Regions from separate parts of the Paenibacillus rhizoplanae genome, predicted to be linked through region 1. Evidence: riboswitches for the same ligand, from Rfam matches in the RefSeq annotation. Region 1 holds a riboswitch; each other region holds the start of a gene.
What was found. A riboswitch is a leader RNA that binds a small molecule or an ion and turns the genes downstream of it on or off. The one in region 1 is predicted to bind cyclic di-AMP.

Region 1 (6,975 bases):
CCCAATGCATTCGCATCGGCCAACACCACCTTCATGAAAGAGTCTGGCGGTACGCTTCGCGGTGACACCATGCCTGCAGGAGGTTACGGGAGCATTACGCTGACAGATTTGCGGACCTCCGAGGGCGTTTCGCTGATGCAGCGCACTCAATATGTGCAACCGGACGACGGCAATATCAATGACAGAACACTGCTCAAGGTCCATCTGCCGCAGCCGGTGAACGGCGGTGAGAGCATTACGGTAAGGCTTAAATTCGAGGTCAAGCTGCCCAAAATTTTCGCCCGGATGGGAACCGCTGACGACTTCGTGATGGCCGGACAGTGGTTTCCGAAGCTTAGCGTCTATGAGCCTGCCGGCAGAAGAGGACTCAAGGAAGAAGGCTGGAACCTGCATCAATACCACGGCAACTCCGAGTTCTACAGTGATTTTGGGATCTACAATGTATCGATTTCTGTCCCCCCCGAGTATAAGGTCGCCGCAACCGGGTTTCCAGTGAGGGACGCCAAGGTTGTAAAAGGACGTAAGATCTATCAGTTCTATGCAGATGACGTCCACGACTTCGCCTGGGCGGCATCGCCTGAGTTCGTGGTTGCCGAGAAGGCCTTCTCCGCGCCGCAGGTGCCCGGGGTGAAGATTAAGCTCTATCTGGACCCGCTGCACAAACATCTCCAGGAGCGCTATTTCCAGGCCGCTGAGGCTGCCCTGACGGCATTCAGCAAATGGTACGGCCCTTACCCGTACTCCACCTTATCCATTGTTGTCCCGCCGGAGTCAGGCAATGGAGCCGGGGGAATGGAGTATCCGACGCTAATTACCGCCTTCGGCGCCACGGACACTTCACCGGACACTTCCCTTGAGCGCACAATCATCCACGAGATCGGGCACCAATATTTCTACGGTCTGGTGGCCAGCAATGAATTCGAAGAAGCCTGGCTCGATGAGAGCTTCACCTCGTATGCTGAAGACCGGCTGATGGAACAGGAATACGGCGTTGCCTCAAGCCTCCCGCTGCAGTCCAGCCTGGTCTCCTCCTCACAGCCGCTTAAGCTGGAGACCTGGAAATACAGCGGCGATGATGCCTACACGCGCAATGTGTATATCCGGGGCAAGCTGGTGCTGAAGGATATCGAGCGAATAGCAGGAACCAAGAATATGGACGCCATCCTCGACGCCTATGCCCGCAAATACCGCTTCAAGCATCCGTCCACTGCCGACTTCCAGAAGGTTGTGGAGAAAGTGACCAAGCAATCCTGGCAGACTTATTTTGAGCGGTATGTCTACGGTGGGGGTGCACCCGATTTCGCAGTTGATGATATCAGGCTCACGGTCAATCGAGATGGCAGCGACGGCGGGGGGAGCCGCTATAACGCTGTAGTCGATGTAAGCAATAAGGGCAGCCTGTACCCTGATGTTCCCGTGAAATTCACCTTCGCAGACGGGTACACCGTGCAGCAATACTGGAACGGCGAGGGTCAGGCTACCTCCTTTGAGTTAGCGTATAAAGCGCCGCTGGTCTCCGCAGAGATCGATCCGGGACATTCCATTCTGCTGGAGAGCAGGCATCTTAATAATTTCAGAATGGCGGAGCTTGAGCCGCGCACACTCTCCCGCTGGACGCTTAGCGCATCTACTCTGCTTGAAACCCTGCTCGGAACTCTTGTCTGGTGAGGTGAAGGAATGGTGAAAAGTTCAATAACCCGCGGTTGGATCAGCATGAAAGAGCAGTTCTATATATTGATTCTGCTATTTATCTACCGGCTGTTCTGGGGATATTTCCTGTACAAATTTATTAAAAGCGCGGTTGTTCCCGTCCTGCTGCGCTATCCGGATGCGAATGCCGGCGGCAGCGGGATAGGCAGACTGCTGTATTATATCGAAGGGCAGACTGCCCTGCGCACCGACCCCGCCGTCCAGCACTGGCTGTGGCTGCTGCTGGCGCTGACGGTGCTCCGGCTGCTGCTGACCCCCTTTATCCGCGCAGGGCTGCTGCATGAGCTTCACCAGGAACGCGCCGGGGCGCGGGGACTGTTCTTTTTTCCCGGAATGAAAAAGTATGGGCTGCCTGTACTGCTGTTCAGTCTCGCAGAATGGGCGCTAACCCTCCTGCCGCTCTACTGGCTGCTTCCGCGTATGTACCGTCATCTGCTCAGCGGTGTTCTCGATGTCCCGCTCCTGCTGAAGCTGGTGCCTTATGTGCTGGGCTGGCTGCTCTATCTCTTCCTTGTCCGCAAGCTTCTGCTCTATATGCAATTCGGCTATACCGCCGGTACCGGCATGTTCTCTTCGATGCTGATCTGCCTGAAGGTGCTGCTGCCTTCCATTGGGATATCCATCATACTGGGGGCGGGAAGCCTAGCGGTGCTCCTCCTCTGCAGTGCTTCTGCGCTGCTGTACCCGGGGCTGCCGGCCCTTATGCTCCGCCAGGCAGCTCCGCTGCCCTCCACGCTGTTCAATATGTGGGGAATCGCTGCCCAGTACCACCTCTGGTCCAGTAAATCATTTCCACAATAATAAGCTGTCAAAACGGCATACTAAAAAGAGTCACAGCCCCTCAAAGCAGGGAGCAGGACTCTTTTTTTCTTGAAGCGAAGGACAAAAGCATTTGCAAAACGGTAAAACCTCTGATACAATGATGCCTGTACTACTAGTAACAAAGTTGTAATCTTTCAAACAGAATTTACCGTAACCAATGAAAATTAACTAATTGCCGATAAGTCACTGTTCTGGTGCACATAACGCCGAATTCCCTGCACCGGGAAGTGGGGGAACCATATTTTGGGTGAATTGATCTCGCTTTAGAGGGGTCATAGGGGAACCTTCTACCGAATCCTTAAGCTAACCTCGCAGGCCCTGGAAGGAGTACATCTTTTGATTATTCAGAACTTCAAGAAAAAATGCACCGCAGCAGCGCTGGGTCTTGTGATGGTATTCACACTCGGAGCAGGCAGTGCCTTCGCAGATTCCAAGATGGATACTGTGATTTCAAAAACCATTGGAACGTCATATAAAACCGGGGGCACTAACACCAACGGCTTCGATTGTTCCGGATTCACCAAGTACGTATTCAAGAATGTTGGGCTTACCTTGCCCCGTACCTCCAAAGCACAATACAAAGTAGGAACCACTGTATCCAAGAGCAATTTGCGTTCAGGTGATCTCGTGTTCTTCAATACCCTGGGCAATGGAGTATCCCATGTCGGTATTTATGTTGGAAACGGGAAGTTTGCACAGTCCTCGAGTTCACGTGGTGTAACCATCAGTTCGATGAGCCAGTCCTACTGGGCCAACCGCTACGTTGGTGCCAAACGAGTAATGAGCACAACAGCCTACCAAGCTGTCGCTTACGATTGAACCTTAGAACCCTTGAAGCATACCCCGAATATTTCTGCCTCTAACAACTAAATGTAACTTATACGAGCCCGGGATGATTATTGCCGTAATCATTTCCGGGTTTTTCCTTTTCCTTATTCTACCTTTTACACCGAATCCGCAGCCTTGAAACAGCATTTTCCTGCAAAAACAAAGAAAAAAATCATATAAAATAGCCCCGGCGCATAGATATGAGTCTTTCGGAAGGTCTATAACTCTAAAAAACAGCAAAAAAGATGCATTAATATGTTATAAGTGATTGCCAAGCGACTTAGTCTTTGCTACAATTATCGCAGTGAGCTTTTAGTAACATTTTTGTAATTATTGAATCGCTTTTAATATAGGTTTTGTCATGTATTGAATGAACAGCTAATCCTAATCAACAGTTATGCCGAGTTCCCTAATGAGTTTAGGGAAACGGGGGAACCACTTTGGGTGAATTGACCTCCTATTCTAAGAGGGGTCATAGGGGACCTTCAACCGAACCCTTAAGCTAACCTCGTAGGCATTGGAAGGGGTACTTACTTTTGAAGAAGAAGCTAGCAGCCGCAGTACTAAGCTTGTCCATTATCTTCACCATCGGAGCAGGAAGCGCTTTCGCGGATTCCAAAATGGATAAAGTGATCGACAAAACCATCGGAACCAAATACGTGTCCGGCGGTACATCGACTAACGGGTTTGATTGCTCCGGATTTACAATGTTTGTTTTTGATAAGATCGGCATTAACCTGCCCCATCAATCCGGCTCCCAGTATCAGATGGGTTCTGCCGTGTCCCGCGACGAGATGAGACCAGGCGATCTTGTATTCTTTAATACAAACGGTAAAGGCGTGTCCCATGTCGGTATTTATGTCGGTGACGGCGATTTCGCTCATGCCTCTTCCTCACGTGGTGTAACCATCAGTTCGCTGAATGACAGCTATTACGTCAACCGCTACGTTGGCGCCAAACGGATCATGAGTACAGATGCCTACAAGACTGTAGCTTCGGATTCCCAAGACAACGACGATGTACAATAAACCTTTGTAACCTACGCTCTTTTCCGAGATTTTTGCCGAAATCTTGGAGAAGGGCTTTTTTTGTCTATAAAATTACTTACCCTGCTCTATATTTGTAAAACACCCATTCCGCCTTTTCATAAAATATATATAATATAGTAAAAAGCATTGTCCCGGAAAGGAGGCCGCCCGCTTATGATTAGCTCCCCGCTAACCTTTTATGTTGTACCTATGGAACCGCAGCATGCCGCTGAGATCTGTGAGTGGAGCTACAAACCTCCGTATAATATTTACGGGTGGATGTCCTGGGAGCAGATGCAGGCGCTGGGCGTAGAGTTCGGAGACCCGCAGCTGCGAAGTAGGCAATATGTATCTGTAGTGAACGGACAGGGGGATCTGTGCGGCTTCGCCCAGCTCTTTCCGATGGAGGGGGTAGTCCGGCTTGGTGTCGGAATGCGGCCCGATCTGTGCGGTCATGGAATGGGGCATCTGTTCATGAAGGCTATTGTGCAGGCAGCACGGGCCCGTTACCCGGAGCGCGAGATCGATCTGGAGGTGCTGACCTGGAATCAGCGCGCCATCCGCGCCTACCAGAAATGCGGTTTCACCATAACGGATACCTATGAACGCCGCACTCCGACCGGCAATAAGCCTTTTTACTGCATGGTCTATGAGGAATAACACCGGGGACGGAGGTATTTTCAAAAAAATGGATCATATGTGTTCATTTTTTTGACACAAATACTATGATAACACTTCACCATCCGCTATAATGGAGACAGCAGCTTACATGGAGGGACGGATGCAGATGCAGAAATGGATCATGAGCGGTTTGTTTTTTGCCGCCTGTGCCTTTGCAGTAATCTTAATGTTTACCTTGCCCGGCAAATCCCAGGTGGCAGAACAGAACAAACCGACCATGCCGGAGGTTGTGCTTGATGCTGCGAGCGCAGAGGCGACAGTGAAGGCCAACTGTATCTCCTGCCACGGTGACCAGCTTCAGGGCGGTGCAGGACCTAGCCTGCAACAGGAGGGTGCATCGCATGACGCGCCGCAGATCTACAGCATAGTCACCAAGGGACGCGGCCAGATGCCTTCCTTCAAAGACAGGCTGGCCCCTGAAGAGATTGCGAATGTAGCCTTATGGCTGGCCGAGAAGAAATAATCCGCAACCTGTACTCACCACGCTCTTCATTCCTATGCATAATGCCCGTGACAAGGATATCGAATAATCCTTGCACGGGCATTTCTATTGATCAGGTATTCCTGTCGTCTTCATAAGGGCCTTGTCCTCTAGCGGTTCTTCTCAAACGCCTCATTAAATTCACGAGCCTGGCGGAGATCGAGCTTCTCTACATCTGCAGCCATCCGCAGCACAACGGTCTTGTAATCAATGGTGATATGCGGGTGATGGTCAAAGGCCTCCGAAATGGCAGCCACCTCATCCACAAAAGCAATTCCCTTCATATATTCATTGAACATATATTTGCGTACCAGCCTATCCCTCTCCAGCTTCCAGCCCTCAAGCTTGCTGATCTGCTCCTGCAGTTCTTCCTCAGTTAATTGCAATTCGTTTCCTCCCTTGCTAAGTTAAATAAAACATCCCTCAGCTTCTAAAAGTCCAAGGGATGTGCCAGGCCAAAGATTTTTTGATTAAGTGTATTCTGACATCCCGGCAATTAGTACTCCACTTCCAATTTTAACATGGCCGGAAGCCCGGAACAAACCCGCTGCCACAATTCCGCCTGCTTATACAAGAACCACCGAAGCCAGATCCTCATCGCCCAGTAAAATATTAATGCGGTGTGTTTCTTTATCGTACATTACAACTCCGCTGCCCACCTGAATGACCGGTTCATTGCCCAGTGCGTAGAACAGGTCCTCCGCAAGCGCCTCCCAGACCTCCTGCTTCGATTCCTCCGGCAGATTCGCCCACTCTTCAGACTCCATCTCAAAAAAAATGTACCCGTCTGCAATCCGTCCAACGGCTCCTGTCAGTTCAACAAGAATTTCACTATAATCCCTGCCATGCTTAACTCCCACATCAATCACTCCGTTTTCTTCGCTGATGAATAATAACCTACCTTATCTATTATAGCCGAAAAAATCACTTCACAAAAAAGGGAATGATGTCGATAAAGAAGAATATACGTGATTTGGTTACGAACAGAGTGTTCTCCCGCGGTTCAAGGACGAATTACGCGGTTAGTCGATCACTTCTTAATTCTCATGGACGAGGTGCATAAATGGAAATTTCAACAATTCTAGGCCTGGTTTTTGGTCTGATCGCAGTAATCTGGGGGATGATACTCAAGCATGCTCCACTTGCAAGCTTGAACAACCCTGCTGCCTATGTCATTATTTTTCTTGGCACGGCTGCCTCTATCTTCATGGCCTTTCCGATGTCGGAAGTCAAGAATTTCCCTAAGCTGTTAAAGATCCTATTTGTGAAGAAAAAGATGGTCGGCAAGCCTGAACTGATTACAATGTTCATGGAATGGGCATCCATCACCCGCCGCGAAGGGCTGCTGGCGTTGGAGTCCAATGTCGATGAAATTGAAGATAACTTCCTGAGAAACGGCATGCGGATGATTATTGACGGCAACGA
Region 2 (6,975 bases), on a different contig from region 1:
CTGATACATCTGAGAATGGAGACGGAATTGCCGCCGCTGGAGCCTGCCAAGAAAGAACTATTGCCGCTACGCAGCAATGATGTGATTCTACAGACGGTCTCCAAGGGGATTGTTCTTGTCATTCTGATATTCTCCCTTTATCTGTTCTTTGCCGGACATAATCATCCCGGGGGAGGCTTTATCGGGGCTTTGATGGCTTCTGCTGCGCTTATGCTCATTGCAATTGCATTTGGCATGGATCAGGTACGTAAGGTGCTCCCTGTGAATTACCGGCTGCTTACTGCTTCCGGGCTCATGCTGGCTATTCTGACAGCGTCAGGTTCATTCCTGTTTGATGCTCCTTTTCTAAGTCATACGTTCGGCCACTTCTATCTGCCTGTACTCGGGGATACGGAGCTGGCGACTGCCGTCCTGTTTGATCTTGGCGTATTCCTGGCCGTAGTCGGTGTGACGATGACCATCATTTTATCGATCGGAGGGGAGAAGAAATGGAACTCGTAATGGCGGTAGCGGTCGGAATTCTCTTCATGATCGGTGTTTATCTGATTCTCTCCAAAAGCCTGCTGCGCATTGTGCTGGGAACCTCCTTGCTGACGCATGGAGTCCATCTGCTGCTGCTCACGATGGCCGGGCTCAAAAAGGGTGCAGCCCCTGTACTAGGCAAGGCGGATACCTATGTTGATCCGCTGCCGCAGGCGCTGATTCTAACCTCCATCGTCATCAGCTTTGGGGTCACAGCCTTCTTTTTCGTACTCGCATACCGGTCTTATCAGACGCGGGGTACTGATGAAATGGACAGCATTAAGGAGGACAACGAATGAGCAATCTATTGGTGCTCCCGATTCTCATTCCGCTGGCTACGGCTGTCATCCTGATTTTTCTCAAAGAGAAGATCCGGCTTCAGCGCGTGATTAGTGCGCTCAGCGGTCTATTGAATATTCTGATTGCGGTGCTGCTGGTTACACGTGTCCATTCAGAGGGCATACAGACCCTGCAGATGGGGGGCTGGCTCCCTCCGTATGGCATTGTATTTGTGGGGGATATGTTTGCTGTATTGCTGGTAATGATGGCTTCGATCGTCAGTTTTGCGATTCTGTGCTACTCCTTCAGCAGTATTGGAGAGCAGCGGGAGCGGTTCTATTATTATACGTTCTTTCAGTTTTTGCTTGTCGGGGTATACGGTTCGTTTCTTACCGGGGATATATTCAACCTGTTTGTCTTTTTTGAGGTCATGCTGATTTCTTCTTATGCGCTCATCTCACTCGGAGGGACCAAGCTTCAGCTAAGAGAAACGTCGAAATACCTGCTCATCAATATTGTATCCTCAACACTGTTCGTAGCTGCGGTAGCTTATCTCTATGCAGCGGTAGGAACACTCAACATGGCGCATCTGTCCCAGCGTATCGCTGAAGCGGGACAAGGCGGCGTGCTTAATGTGATTGCTATTTTGTTCTTGATTGTATTCTCCCTGAAGGCCGGGCTGTTCCTGTTCTTCTGGCTTCCAGGGTCCTACAGTGCACCTCCGGCGGCTGTCAGAGCGTTGTTCGGTGCCCTGCTGACCAAAGTAGGACTCTATGCAATCATCCGCACCTTCACGTTGCTGTTCGTGAACGATCCCGGCTTCACCCATGACTGGATCGCCTGGATGGCTGCTGCTACCATGATCCTGGGCAGCCTGGGGGCAGTGGCTTATAAGGATATCCCGCGGATTCTGAATTATAACATCATTATCAGCGTTGGATTTGTAGCCTTTGGAATCGCTGCAGGGACTGCAGATTCAATGAATGGGGCAGTCTTCTATCTGTTGCACGATATGCTGGCCAAGGGACTTATGTTTATTCTGGGCGGGATGATTATATCCGCAGCCGGAACGGACCGGCTTGGAAGTATGGGCGGGATGATCAGAAAGTATCCGCTTCTCGGCTGGATGTTTTTCATTCTGGCACTCGCCCTGGTGGGGATTCCGCCGCTTAGCGGTTTTGCCGGCAAAATTATGATCCTCCGCGGAGCGTTGTCAGAGGGGATGCTTACGTTGTCTCTAATTGGTCTGGGGTCAAGTTTTATGGTGCTGTTCTCCCTGATGAAGGTGTTCCGGCTGGCATTCTGGGGAAATGAACCCAAGGAAGAGCAGCCTAAGGTGAGCTTGAAGGCTGCTTCGGCTGTGGCTGCCGGCTTGCTGCTGCTTGTGATTGCAATGGGGATCGGGGCGGAGGTTGTGTATACTTATGTATCGCAGGCTGGTGACGTTCTGGCTTCACCTGCGCTATATATAGAAGCCATAATGAAGGAGTAGAGGAGATGGCCTTACAATTCCTGTTTAATCTGTTGATTGCCTTTCTGTGGATGGCGATAAATAATAATAACTCCGGTTCAACCTTCGTTGTAGGTTATCTGCTGGGCATCGGGCTTTTACTGTTATTTAGGAAATCCAGGTCCCAGTCCCGGCCATTCTATCTCATACGTATATGGGCTGTACTTAAGCTCCTGCTGATCTTTGCCCGTGAACTTACGGTTTCGAATTTCGTGGTCATAGGTCATATTATCCGTCCAAAACTGGCTATACGTCCCGGTATCTTTGCTTATGAGACTGCTTTGACCACGCCCTGGGAAGTTACACTGCTCTCGTGCCTGATTTGTCTGACACCGGGAACCCTGACCCTGGATGTTTCCAAGGATGGCAAGACGCTGTACATTCATGCAATTGATATTAAAGATGCAGAGCTGCTGGTCACGCAGATTAGAGGCACTTTCGAACGAGCGATTAGGGAGGTGACCCGTTAATGATCCCAGTTATGCTAACCGTGGCCATGATCATTCTGGCTCTGGCGATGCTGGCCTGCCTGTTCCGTCTCCTGAAAGGGCCAACCCGCTCCGACAGGGTTGCCGCACTCGATTCGATAGGCATTCATGTACTTGCTATGATAACCGTCTTTAGTATGCTGCTGGATACCCAGGATTTTATAGAAGTCATCCTGGTTATCGGGATTCTGACGTTTATTGGTACTACGGCACTGGCCAGATATATTGAACGGGGAGCCGTTATAGAGGATGGAGGGAACCCCAATGACAGGTGAACTGATTAGCTCTATTCTTGTGGTAATGGGCGCAGTCTTCTGCGGCTTAAGTGCCTTCGGCTTAGTACGGCTGCCCGATGTGTATCTGCGTTCACATGCTGCTACCAAAAGTGCAACCTTCGGGGTACTCTGTTTGCTGACAGGAGGCTTCCTGTACTTTTGGTTCAAAGACGGAACGGTTAACGTCAAGCTTCTGCTGGCGATTGTATTTGTATTCATCACTTCACCGGTAGCAGGTCATTTAAATGGCCGGGCTGCCTACCGTTCCGGAGTGCCCCTATGGAAGGGAAGCGTTCAGGATGACCTGAAGTCACTGAAGGAAGAAAGTAAGGAAACGTCTGTGAAATAATAGTTAATCGCTGAATTCCTTATAGGAAGCGGGGGAACCAGGTTACATGGGGTGAATCTCGGAAAAAACGAGTAGGGCTACTTTCAGGCCCGAATCCGGCAGCTAACCCCGCAAGCGTTCATGAGAGGATGCACTATATATGCCGTATATTGAATTGAATGGAACATCGCTGTATTATGAGATGTCGGGCAGCGGTCTGCCCATTGTTTTTATTCATGATTATTCGACCTCTCATCATCTGTTTGAGCCGCAAGCGGATTATTTCAGCAAGCGTGTCAAAGTGATCGTATTCGATTTGAGAGGGAACGGACAATCGGGTAAAATGGATGTGGAGATCAGCCGGATCGTAGACACACAATGTGAAGATTTGAAGCTGTTATTGGATGCTTTATCTGTAGAGAAGGCTGTTATCGTAGCTTGTTCCAGTGGTGCTGTGCTCGCCCAGAAATTCGCCTATCTGTACCCTGAACGGGTAATGAATATGGTATTGGTGGACAGTTATTTTCAGGAGGATTACACGGCGAGAGGCAGTAAAATGAAAGGAATCTTTGAGGTCTGCGCATGGGCGGCTCATTATCTTCCTGCCGAAATGTTCATCCGTTCCTTGCGCATCACCTACAATAAATGGCTCTCGGCTTATCATATTCTCAGGAAAGAGCTTGTGCATGAACGGACAACGGAATTAATTAAGCAGCGGCTGGCACTTAGACAAACGGACAGCTACGGGTTCGCATTACGGCTGCAGATTCCTGTTCTTGTTGTATCCGGGAATCAGAATGAATGGGCGCTGGAGCAGGTGATAAGAACAGCCGGCAAGTATCCGTCTGCCCGTCTGGCGATCCTTGAGGATGCGATGTATCCGACTCATCTGTGTCAACCCCAGCTCTTCAACCGTATATTACTGGATTATCTTAGGGAACAGCATAGTTTTCAGCGGGCGGCAGCTGGCAACTAACTTGAATTATAATGGGAGCCAATGATATGTTCTTTAACAAAATCTCATCCTTCATCACAAAACTCAAACTGACCTCATCCAGAATCATTTTACTCGGTTTTGCAGTCCCTATACTTCTTGGTACAGTGCTGCTGGCCTTGCCGATATCTTCGTCCAGCGGACTTAGTATAGGATGGCTGGCAGCACTGTTTACTTCGACTTCAGCCGTATGTGTAACGGGACTCGTTGTACTTGATACCGGTACCGACTTTTCTCATTTTGGACAGATGATCATCTTACTTCTGATTCAAATTGGCGGATTGGGATTTATGACATTCAGTGTTTTGATTGCCGTGATCATGGGGAAAAAGATTGGACTAAAAGAACGTCTGCTTATCCAGCAATCATCTAATTCTGTAACAACACAAGGAGTCGTGCGGTTATCACTCAATATCTTTCTCATTTCATTTATCGTGGAGACAACTGGAGCTATAGTGTTGGCCCTTCGATGGGCCCATGAACTAGGAACAACAAGGTCCATTTATTATGGAATATTCCATTCAGTGTCTGCCTTCAATAACGCCGGATTTGGATTATGGCCAGACAGTCTGAGCCGCTATGTGGGTGACCCGTTAGTTAATATTGTTATCTCTTTTTTGTTTATCATCGGCGGGATTGGATTCACGGTGATTCTGGATCTGTACCGGAAAAGAAGATGGAGAGCTCTCTCCTTTCATACAAAAATAGTTTTAATTACCTCTGGGCTCCTTTGTATGGCAGGGTTTTTGGTGATTTTTGCGATTGAACTCTTTAACACGAAAACATTCAGTACTCTCTCATGGAGTGAAAGAACTTGGGCGGCATATTTTCAGGGTGTTGTTACCCGGACAGCCGGCTTTAATTCCATCGATATTGGAGCAATGCTCCCGGCTTCACAATTTTTCATGATTTTCCTGATGTTTGTAGGGGCTTCGTCCGGATCGACTGGAGGAGGTATAAAAACGACCACTTTTGCTGTACTCATGTTAAGTATCGTCTCAACGATTAAGGGGAAGACAGATGTGCAACTGCTTAAAAAACGCATCTCTCAGGATATCATATTCAGGGCACTGGCAGTAATGACCATATCCCTGGGTGTAGTTCTTACAGCCACCTTTCTTCTATCCATTACAGAATATGCTCATCCTAAAGACTTCCTGGCGCTTCTCTTTGAAGCAACCTCTGCATTTGGAACCGTAGGAATGTCTATGGGAGTAACGCCAGAGCTTTCGCCACTGGGAAAATGCATCATCATAATTACAATGTACATAGGGAGACTAGGGCCCTTGACTTTAGCTTTAGCACTGGCACAAAAAAATGTGAAGCAAAAATATCGGTATCCGGAAGATAAGCTGCTTATTGGCTAAAGTTTACTGAACAGATATTGAAAACTGAAACAGCAAAGTAGAGTGGAATATGTTTTAAAAGGCTCCTGCCAGTGATGAATATTCTCTGGCAGGAGCCTTTTTGTTTACATCACAAAAATTATTAATTCTCTAAATACCTGTACAAAGTCGATTTGCTGATTCCTGTTTGTTCTTTAATCTCATCAAGTGTATAGTTTTTAGACTGATACATGAGGATGGCCTTCTCAACGTTTTCATCTGCTTTTCTAGGTCTTCCAGGAATATTCCCTTTTTGCTTCGCCTCAAAGAGTCCCCGTTTAGTTTTTTCACTAATTACATCGCTTTGGAACTCAACTAAGTGCTTTACAATATCACTAAATGAATATCCTTGATTCTATATTAAGATAGTCGGAGAGTAAGGAGGCATTTTATACTACTCGTAATATTGAGAACTGCCTAATCGGGTGAAAAATAGTAATGAACGCTTATCCATCCCCTAAACATATCGGGTTTGTTTTTTCCCTTGAACCTTTCCCTATAATCCAACAGGTTGTAGATTTACCGAAATATAGTTATATTTTGGGAAATGCATGAAGGAGATAGGGAATGAAGGTTCTTATTAGCTTTTGTAAGCCATATCTAATGTTGGAATCAAAATACCGTGAACCAGTCGAGTCTGCTGATTGCCCGTGATCTGCGTGTGGATGGATTCGGCCGGTTGATCGGCCATCCCTATAACGCCTCGAAAGATAAAGCAGCGGCGGGTACTTCACGCAGAAGCAGCAGATGAATGTGGGCGAATTAGTTAGCTTTCTTCAGCTCCTGAGTTATCTGGTCCGTCCGCTATCCCTGTTGCCGGGGATGGTGTCGAGTGCAAGACGTCTCGGAGGAGTGCTATCCCGGATCACAGAGTTGTATGAAGAGAGTGAGGCGGAAGGAGAATATGCGGAGCTTCAGGGCCGGGAAGGAACACTATCCTGTGACAAGGTCTCCTACGTCTATAAAGAAAAAACAGCCTTATCTAATATTAGCTTCAAGTTGGACTCCCCTGGAATCACTATAATTGCGGGGAGAAGCGGTAGCGGAAAGAGTACGTTAGTCAAGCTGATCTGTGGTTATGATAGACCGTCAGAAGGCTCCATTACGCTATTCGGACATGATCTTGCTCAGCCAGGCTTCCATTCAATTGCCCCGCTAGTTTCGTTCGTTCCGCAAGAGCCCTATATCTTTCCC
Region 3 (6,975 bases), on a different contig from region 1:
CCGATTATGACCTGGAAATTGATTTCCCCACCGATCTTCCTTATGATGTGTTCCGTCCGGGAGACGGGTTTGACAGCAAGCAGATTCTGCTTCTGGACAAGTATGACCAGTTGAGGGAAATCTCCGAGGTTTCGGATATTGTACGCTCTATCAGCGGCATTCACCGCGGCAGATACCATCTGTATTTTCCGCAGGACAGGCTGCAGAAAGCCCTTCCACAGCTGCCGCCGTCTATCGCAGAGATTTTTGCCAAATAATCAGATCAAGCCTGGAATTCTGGAATTATAGATAGAATCACAAGCCGAAAGGATGTAATGTAATGCAGCTATTCGACACACATACCCATCTGGATGCTCCACAATTCGACGAAGACCGCGAAGAGGTCATTGCCAGAGCACTGGAATCCGGAGTCAGCAAAATGATCAACATCGGCTTTAACCGGGAAACGATACCGACCACCATGCAGCTTGCCGAGAAATATGATTATATTTATGCAGCCGTAGGCTGGCATCCCCAGGATGCGATCAGTATGAAGGACGGAGACCTGGAGTGGATCGCCTCCCTGTGTGCTCATCCCAAGGTGGTCGCCATCGGTGAGATCGGGCTTGATTATTACTGGGACACCTCCCCTAAGGAAGTGCAGCATGAAGTATTCCGCAAGCAGATCGGGCTTGCCCGTGAGCTGAAGATGCCAATTAGTATTCATAACCGTGATGCTCATGAAGATGTCATCCGTATTCTCCGTGAGGAAAAGGCGGGCGAGGTTGGCGGCGTTATGCATTCCTTCTCCGGCAGCTGGGAAAGTGCCAAGATGTGTCTTGATTTGGGCTTCCATCTTTCTTTTGGAGGACCGATTACGTTCAAGAATGCCAGGGTACCCAAAGAGGTGCTTGCCCAGACTCCGCTGGACCGGCTTCTCATCGAAACAGACTCCCCATATCTGACTCCGCACCCGTTCCGGGGCAAGCGAAATGAGACCGCTCATGTGAGGCTGGTAGCGGAGGCAGCTGCGGCAATAAAAGGGATTGAATTACAGGAATTGGCGGAAATTACGTATGCGAACGCACTGGAACGATTTGGTATACTCTGAAAATGAGAGTAAAAGTGATGAAAAATGAAGTATAGCGGATATATTAAACTTTTATGACCGAAAAACGGCCGATTATTACAATATTTTAATCATTTTTTTACGTAAACGTGGTTGAATCGTCCTTTACAACATGTATCAAAACAGGATATCATCTTTTCAGTGCAGTGAGCTGTTGTAACTGTGACAGTCACTTTTTCATGGATCGTCTCGCTGAGTCTCCGGATGGAGAACGGGGGAACCAATAATGCTCTGCCGCATGAACGTATGAGAGTACAACACAGAATTGCCGCAGACTTTATTTGATTTCTTTACGTGGTCTTTGGGGTGAATTTGAGGGCAACCGCCGTGAGCGGGTGACCTGAGATAGGGCGTCTCTCTTATGCCCGAACCCGACAGCTAACCCCGTAAGCGCAAGTAAGAGAGGAAACCTCGTGCATAAGCATTCCCGCGTTTTTGACACCGGAGAAGCCACGAAAGAGTCCTCCATGAACTCTTTTTAGGCTTTTTTTGTTTTGAATAACGCGGATGCTCCCGGCATACTGTTGTATAACAGATATCCGGAGTAACTATGCCGAGCAGGCGATCCATGAGCAGGAAACGCTGAAGCAATGCGGGCGTATCCTGTTGCAATCTCAAACCTAGTTTCGTCAGAAGTGATACAGTCACCTTGATATAACTTAGACGACGGGGCTATGTAAGGAGGATGGAGAGAGTGGGCGTATTCCAACCAGAGGTATCCCATGATTCGCAATCATCCAGCAGGTCTATCGCATTACGGTTGAAGCAAGTAAATCCCCGCGTAGTTTTACTTGCCGGTGTGGTATCGATTGTTATCGCACTGTTAATTCTGCTGTACGTACACGGTCAGAGCAAAAAGGAAATTACTCTAGTAATAGACGGACAGGTACAGACACTGGAGACGCGGGAAACGCTGTTCAGTGATGTGCTGGCTAAGGAACAGATTTCGCTGCAGGCGCATGATGAATTATCTATTGGCCTTAGTGATGAAATAAAAGACGGCGACCGTATCGTGATTAACACTGCGCAAAAGTTCGCTCTTACCGTAGACGGGAAGACCGAGACGTTATTTACGACCGAGGATACCATTGGTCAGGCCATTGGCAAACTGGGCCTCAGCCTGGAAGGCTTAGACAAGATTTACCCTTCGCTAGAAACCGCAGTATCTGCAGACATGGAAATCAAAATTGTCCGGATTAACAAGCATGTGGTTCAACGGACAACCAATTTGCCTTTCCGGGTAATCAAGACAGCAGACCCCTCTTTGACCAAGGGAACCGTAAGAGTTGCACAGGCAGGCAAGCCGGGCGTAATGATCCAGCACATCGAGAAGATTTATCAAGATGGCGAGCTGGCCACCATGCGCATGATCGGCAAAGAAGTACAGACGGTTACCAAGGACAAAGTCATTGCCATTGGTACCAAGCCGCTTCCTAAGCCCGCTCCTGTTGTTGCCAAAGTTTCCAAACCTGTAACAACCTCCAAGTCATCTAAAGCCAGTGCAAAGGCCAGCAATGTTACCAGTAAAGCTGGTGTGGATTTTGAGTACAAAAGAATGATTAAGAACGTATCCATGACCGCGTATTCCTCGCAAGAACCGGGTATTGGAACACGTACCGCCTCCGGCACACGCGTAACGGAAGGCCGCACTATAGCTGTAGATCCAAGTATTATACCAATCGGCTGGTGGGTGTACATTGAAGGATTAGGGTTTCGCCGAGCAGAGGATACCGGCGGTGCCATCAAAGGCAACAAGGTGGATGTCTATTACGATTCACTGAGCCATGCCCGTAATTTCGGACGTAAGTCGCGGACACTCTATGTGATCGGACCTGTGAAGCCGGAGCTGAACTAAACGTAAAGTCTTTTGCAAATTAACGGTTAATACGATATAGTGAGGGAAGCACTTACGAAATTTTAGAGAGCTGCCGCTCATCACTTATACATTCTTTAGCCAAAAAGAAGGGGAGCGAATCCTCTTCTTTTTGCGTTCTGGAGTAAGGAGTAACATTATTTATGATTAAAGAGCTGATTGTGGTTGAAGGGAAAAGCGATACCGTTGCTGTTAAGCGGGCGGTAGAGGCAGATACGATCGAAACCGGGGGCTCGGCAGTGGACCGCAAGGTCATTGCCAAGATCCAGCTTGCCATGCAGCGCCGGGGCGTAATCATTCTTACGGACCCGGATCATGCCGGGGAGCGGATCCGCAAAATTGTCGCGGCCAAGGTACCGGGGTGCAAGCATGCCTTCATCCCGGAGAAGGATGCAACCCGCAAAGGGGATATCGGGATAGAGAACGCTTCGCCTGAGGCCATCCGCCATGCGCTGGAGCATGTGCATACCTCCTTCGAGGGGGCGCCGGTCATCATCGGGCTGGATGAGCTCATGGCCGGAGGGCTAATGGTGCATCCCCGCGCCGCAGAGCGCAGAATGCAGCTGGGCAATCTGCTCGGTATCGGTTATTGCAATGGCAAGCAGCTGTACAAACGTCTGGCGATGTTCGGCATTACCCGCGAGGAGTTCGCGCAGGCCCTCGCCCAAATTGATCAGGGAGGCATTACTTCATGAGTGGTACCGAGAACATCTCGTCCCCAACAAGAACCAAAGCGATAATTCAGCGTTACAAATTTTCCTTCAAAAAAAGCCTGGGCCAGAACTTTCTGATCGATCAGAATATTCTGGACAAAATAGTGGATGCCGCCGGTCTGGACAGCACAGCCGGTGCGCTTGAGATTGGACCGGGGATCGGAGCCCTGACGGAAAGATTGGCGATGACGGCCGGGGCCGTCACTGCGGTGGAGATTGACCGCAGGCTGATTCCTATCCTCAGGGACGTCCTTTCGCCCTATCCCCATGTGAAGATCCGCAATGACGATGTGCTGAAGGTGAATTTGCAGGAGCTGTTCGCTGAGGATTTCGCCGGCAGGGACCGGGTTAGTGTCGTAGCTAACCTGCCGTATTATGTGACCACACCTATACTCATGAAGCTGCTGGAAGAGAAGCTGCCGCTGGATAATATCGTGGTGATGATTCAGAAGGAGGTTGCTGAGCGTATGGCAGCGTCTCCGGGCGGCAAGGAGTACGGCAGTCTGAGTATTGCCGTTCAGTATTACAGCGAGCCTGAGCTGGTCTGTATGGTGCCGCGTACCGTGTTCATCCCGCAGCCGAATGTGGAATCGGCTGTGATCCGGCTGAAGGTCAGAGAGCGTCCTCCGGTGGAGGTAGCGGACGAGAAGCATTTCTTTGGTGTGGTTCAGGCGTCCTTTACCCAGCGGCGCAAGACGATTGCTAATAATCTTAAGGCCCGCTTCTTCCCGGAAGAAGGGCGTGAGCGCCTGGAGGCGCTGCTCTCTGAGGCCGGTATTGAACCCTCACGGCGCGGCGAGACGCTTAGCATTGAAGAATATGCACGGCTCAGTGCGGTTCTTCTGGCCGCAGGCATCGCATAGAATACAGAAAACCCTCCCGGGGGATGAACCAACCGGGGCCTTTGCCCATAACATGGGGTAGAGGTGGTGTTGTGATGAATCTAGGAGACTTGGTCATTCGTAAATCCTATGGCGGCGATGTGACCTTCCGGGTAGACAATATATTGCAGAATAGAGCAGTCATTAAAGGCACGGAGTTCCGTTTGCTGGCGGATTCCCCGCTGGAGGATCTGGTTCAGGTGCCTCCTACACGGGTTACCGAGCGGGGACAGCGTGCGCAGATCAAGGCAACAGAATCCTTAACCTGGCTGCGTAAAGACCGGCAGGTGCAGAGCCAGCGAAGCGGAGAGAGCGTATCGGGGACCACGGGGACCTGGGGTCAATCTCCGAAGGAAGCGGCTTATTTTGAAGTGCCGGGCAAGGTCCTGCATTTGGATGGGGACGCGCTCTATCTGAAGAAGAGCCTGAGCCTCTACGAGCAGCTGCGCATACCGGCAGAGGGACATCATGTCCATGAATCCAAAATGGCGGAAACGCTGTTCCGGCTGCTGCCCCGTGTGCGTCCCGATATCGTTGTGATTACCGGTCATGATGGAGTACTTAAGCAACAACAGAATTATGATCTGTACAGTCTGAGCAGCTATAAGAACTCACAGAATTTTGTGGCAGCCATCCGGGTAGCCCGTGAATATGAGCGGAATTTCGATGCCTTGACGATCGTAGCCGGAGCCTGCCAGTCGCACTTCGAAGCCCTCCTGGGCAATGGTGCCAACTTCGCCAGCTCCCCGGGCAGAATACTCATTCATGCCCTGGACCCGGTGTATATCGCGGCCAAGGCCTCCTTCACTTCCATCCGTGATACGGTGAACTTAAGCGATGTTCTGAACCATACGATCAGCGGTAGCCAGGGGATGGGCGGAATAGAGACGCGAGGCAGCTTCCGTATCGGAATGCCCCAGCTGCAGAATCTGGCAACGCTGAAGGTAGCGCCTTCGATGCTGTAAGCGGGCAAGCGGTAATTGAATAGATGGAAGAACAGGGTAAGCACTATTTGTGCTTATCCTGTTTTTATTGGAGTAGGGGGACAGCTTCTGGCAGAAGGATGGGCTATGATGCTGCCCTCGCCGTTACCGCTAACAAGGTGCTAAAGACAGGACTTTCCCCGTCTAAAAAAATTCCGTTGACAACTTTTTTGTCTTCATCTATAATTATTTATTTAATTTGACAACGTCATAAGGAAGTTGTATAATGGACAAGGAAAGAGGTGGTCGTCAGGTAATGGCTAATAACGCGCTGTTAGAAATTAAACGCAGTCTTGAAGCTCACGTCGGTCATAAGATCACGTTGCGGGCTAACGGTGGCCGTCGTAAGACCGTTGAACGCACCGGTGTCCTGGAAGAAACGTACCCTTCTGTATTTATTGTCAAACTTGATCAGGAGCAGCAGACCTTCAAGCGTGTCTCCTATAGCTATGCCGATATACTTACTGAATCTGTGGAAATCACAGTTACCGAAGACGATGGGCAGATGCGGATTATGTATATCAAAGCTTAGCGTCATGGCAGTCTCCCTTGCAGGGGGGCTGTTTTTTGATAGAATTTTTATGTTTTGGGGTCCCCGCAAAGTACCTGAGTCATCATCGAAGCTAAAGCCCCACTTTGTGGGGTTATTTTGCATGTAGGGGGTCTTCCTGAATTATGCTGCATGACACTTGCCCCTTGGCTGCATACTACATAGGCAGTACGTACGTTCATCATAGGGCAGCATAAAGGAGGAATTCGTAATGAGCCGCAGAAGACGGAGTATGATGTCGGAGGAATTGAAGACGGAGCTTGCCAAGGAGCTTGGGTTCTACGAAACGGTTGAGCAGCAGGGCTGGGGCGGAATCCGGGCAGTTGATGCCGGGAATATGGTGAAGCGGGCCATTCAACTGGCGGAGCAGGCTGCGCGCAAATCATAAGAGCTGTAGCGGTGTTCTGCCGCACCGGGGTATCGCCAGCTGGCGGTACCTTTTCTGCTTGAAATATAAGCGTATTTATACGTTTTACACTATAAATTATCCTTCTATTTCTCGCCGAAACGGTACCGTCCTTTAAAAAGAACGGTAAAGCCGTTTCCACTTGATAGAACCGGATGTTTATTTAATGGACTTCACTGCCAGTTTCTCATATAATATGTTAAGTTGTTTTTTACGGGAAAAGCTGAGGGTGGGTGAACGCCTTGAAAATGTATGAGAAGGCACCGGCAAAAATTAATCTGATGCTGGATGTTCTGCATAAGCGGGCTGACGGATTTCATGAAGTGGAAATGATAATGACAATGGTCGATCTGGCGGACCGTCTGGAGCTGTCGGAGCTGAAGCGGGATTCGATTATTATCTCAAGCCAGGCCGGATATATTCCGCTGGATGAGAAGAATCTGGCCTTTCAGGCTGCAAGA

Region 2: it holds a riboswitch for cyclic di-AMP, as region 1 does, so the genes downstream of both, ACFSX3_RS00445 (alpha/beta fold hydrolase) here and ACFSX3_RS00335 (C40 family peptidase) in region 1, are expected to answer to the same signal.
Region 3: it holds a riboswitch for cyclic di-AMP, as region 1 does, so the genes downstream of both, ACFSX3_RS01185 (3D domain-containing protein) here and ACFSX3_RS00335 (C40 family peptidase) in region 1, are expected to answer to the same signal.

The regions. Positions count from the first base shown of each region.
Region 1 covers NZ_JBHUKY010000002.1:14,549-21,523, reverse strand. Annotated here, with positions in the region: gene ACFSX3_RS00345 (M1 family aminopeptidase) at 1-1,668, shown strand, start outside; gene ACFSX3_RS00340 (hypothetical protein) at 1,678-2,511, shown strand; cyclic di-AMP (ydaO/yuaA leader) riboswitch at 2,727-2,865, shown strand; gene ACFSX3_RS00335 (C40 family peptidase) at 2,923-3,351, shown strand; cyclic di-AMP (ydaO/yuaA leader) riboswitch at 3,749-3,892, shown strand; gene ACFSX3_RS00330 (C40 family peptidase) at 3,897-4,388, shown strand; gene ACFSX3_RS00325 (GNAT family N-acetyltransferase) at 4,563-5,048, shown strand; gene ACFSX3_RS00320 (c-type cytochrome) at 5,176-5,532, shown strand; gene ACFSX3_RS00315 (4a-hydroxytetrahydrobiopterin dehydratase) at 5,661-5,936, opposite strand; gene ACFSX3_RS00310 (hypothetical protein) at 6,117-6,410, opposite strand; gene motA (flagellar motor stator protein MotA) at 6,614-6,975, shown strand, end outside.
Region 2 covers NZ_JBHUKY010000003.1:14,144-21,118, forward strand. Annotated here, with positions in the region: gene ACFSX3_RS00415 (Na+/H+ antiporter subunit A) at 1-501, shown strand, start outside; gene ACFSX3_RS00420 (Na(+)/H(+) antiporter subunit C) at 489-821, shown strand; gene ACFSX3_RS00425 (Na+/H+ antiporter subunit D) at 818-2,293, shown strand; gene ACFSX3_RS00430 (Na+/H+ antiporter subunit E) at 2,299-2,781, shown strand; gene ACFSX3_RS00435 (Na(+)/H(+) antiporter subunit F1) at 2,781-3,074, shown strand; gene mnhG (monovalent cation/H(+) antiporter subunit G) at 3,064-3,423, shown strand; cyclic di-AMP (ydaO/yuaA leader) riboswitch at 3,422-3,555, shown strand; gene ACFSX3_RS00445 (alpha/beta fold hydrolase) at 3,563-4,378, shown strand; gene ACFSX3_RS00450 (TrkH family potassium uptake protein) at 4,405-5,763, shown strand; partial or broken gene ACFSX3_RS00455 (helix-turn-helix domain-containing protein) at 5,885-6,130, opposite strand; gene ACFSX3_RS00460 (hypothetical protein) at 6,404-6,532, shown strand; gene ACFSX3_RS00465 (ATP-binding cassette domain-containing protein) at 6,535-6,975, shown strand, end outside.
Region 3 covers NZ_JBHUKY010000004.1:43,586-50,560, reverse strand. Annotated here, with positions in the region: gene ACFSX3_RS01195 (HD domain-containing protein) at 1-257, shown strand, start outside; gene ACFSX3_RS01190 (TatD family hydrolase) at 320-1,090, shown strand; cyclic di-AMP (ydaO/yuaA leader) riboswitch at 1,289-1,516, shown strand; gene ACFSX3_RS01185 (3D domain-containing protein) at 1,803-2,963, shown strand; gene rnmV (ribonuclease M5) at 3,125-3,676, shown strand; gene rsmA (16S rRNA (adenine(1518)-N(6)/adenine(1519)-N(6))-dimethyltransferase RsmA) at 3,673-4,557, shown strand; gene yabG (sporulation peptidase YabG) at 4,632-5,540, shown strand; gene veg (biofilm formation stimulator Veg) at 5,815-6,090, shown strand; gene ACFSX3_RS01160 (small, acid-soluble spore protein, alpha/beta type) at 6,320-6,496, shown strand; gene ispE (4-(cytidine 5'-diphospho)-2-C-methyl-D-erythritol kinase) at 6,757-6,975, shown strand, end outside.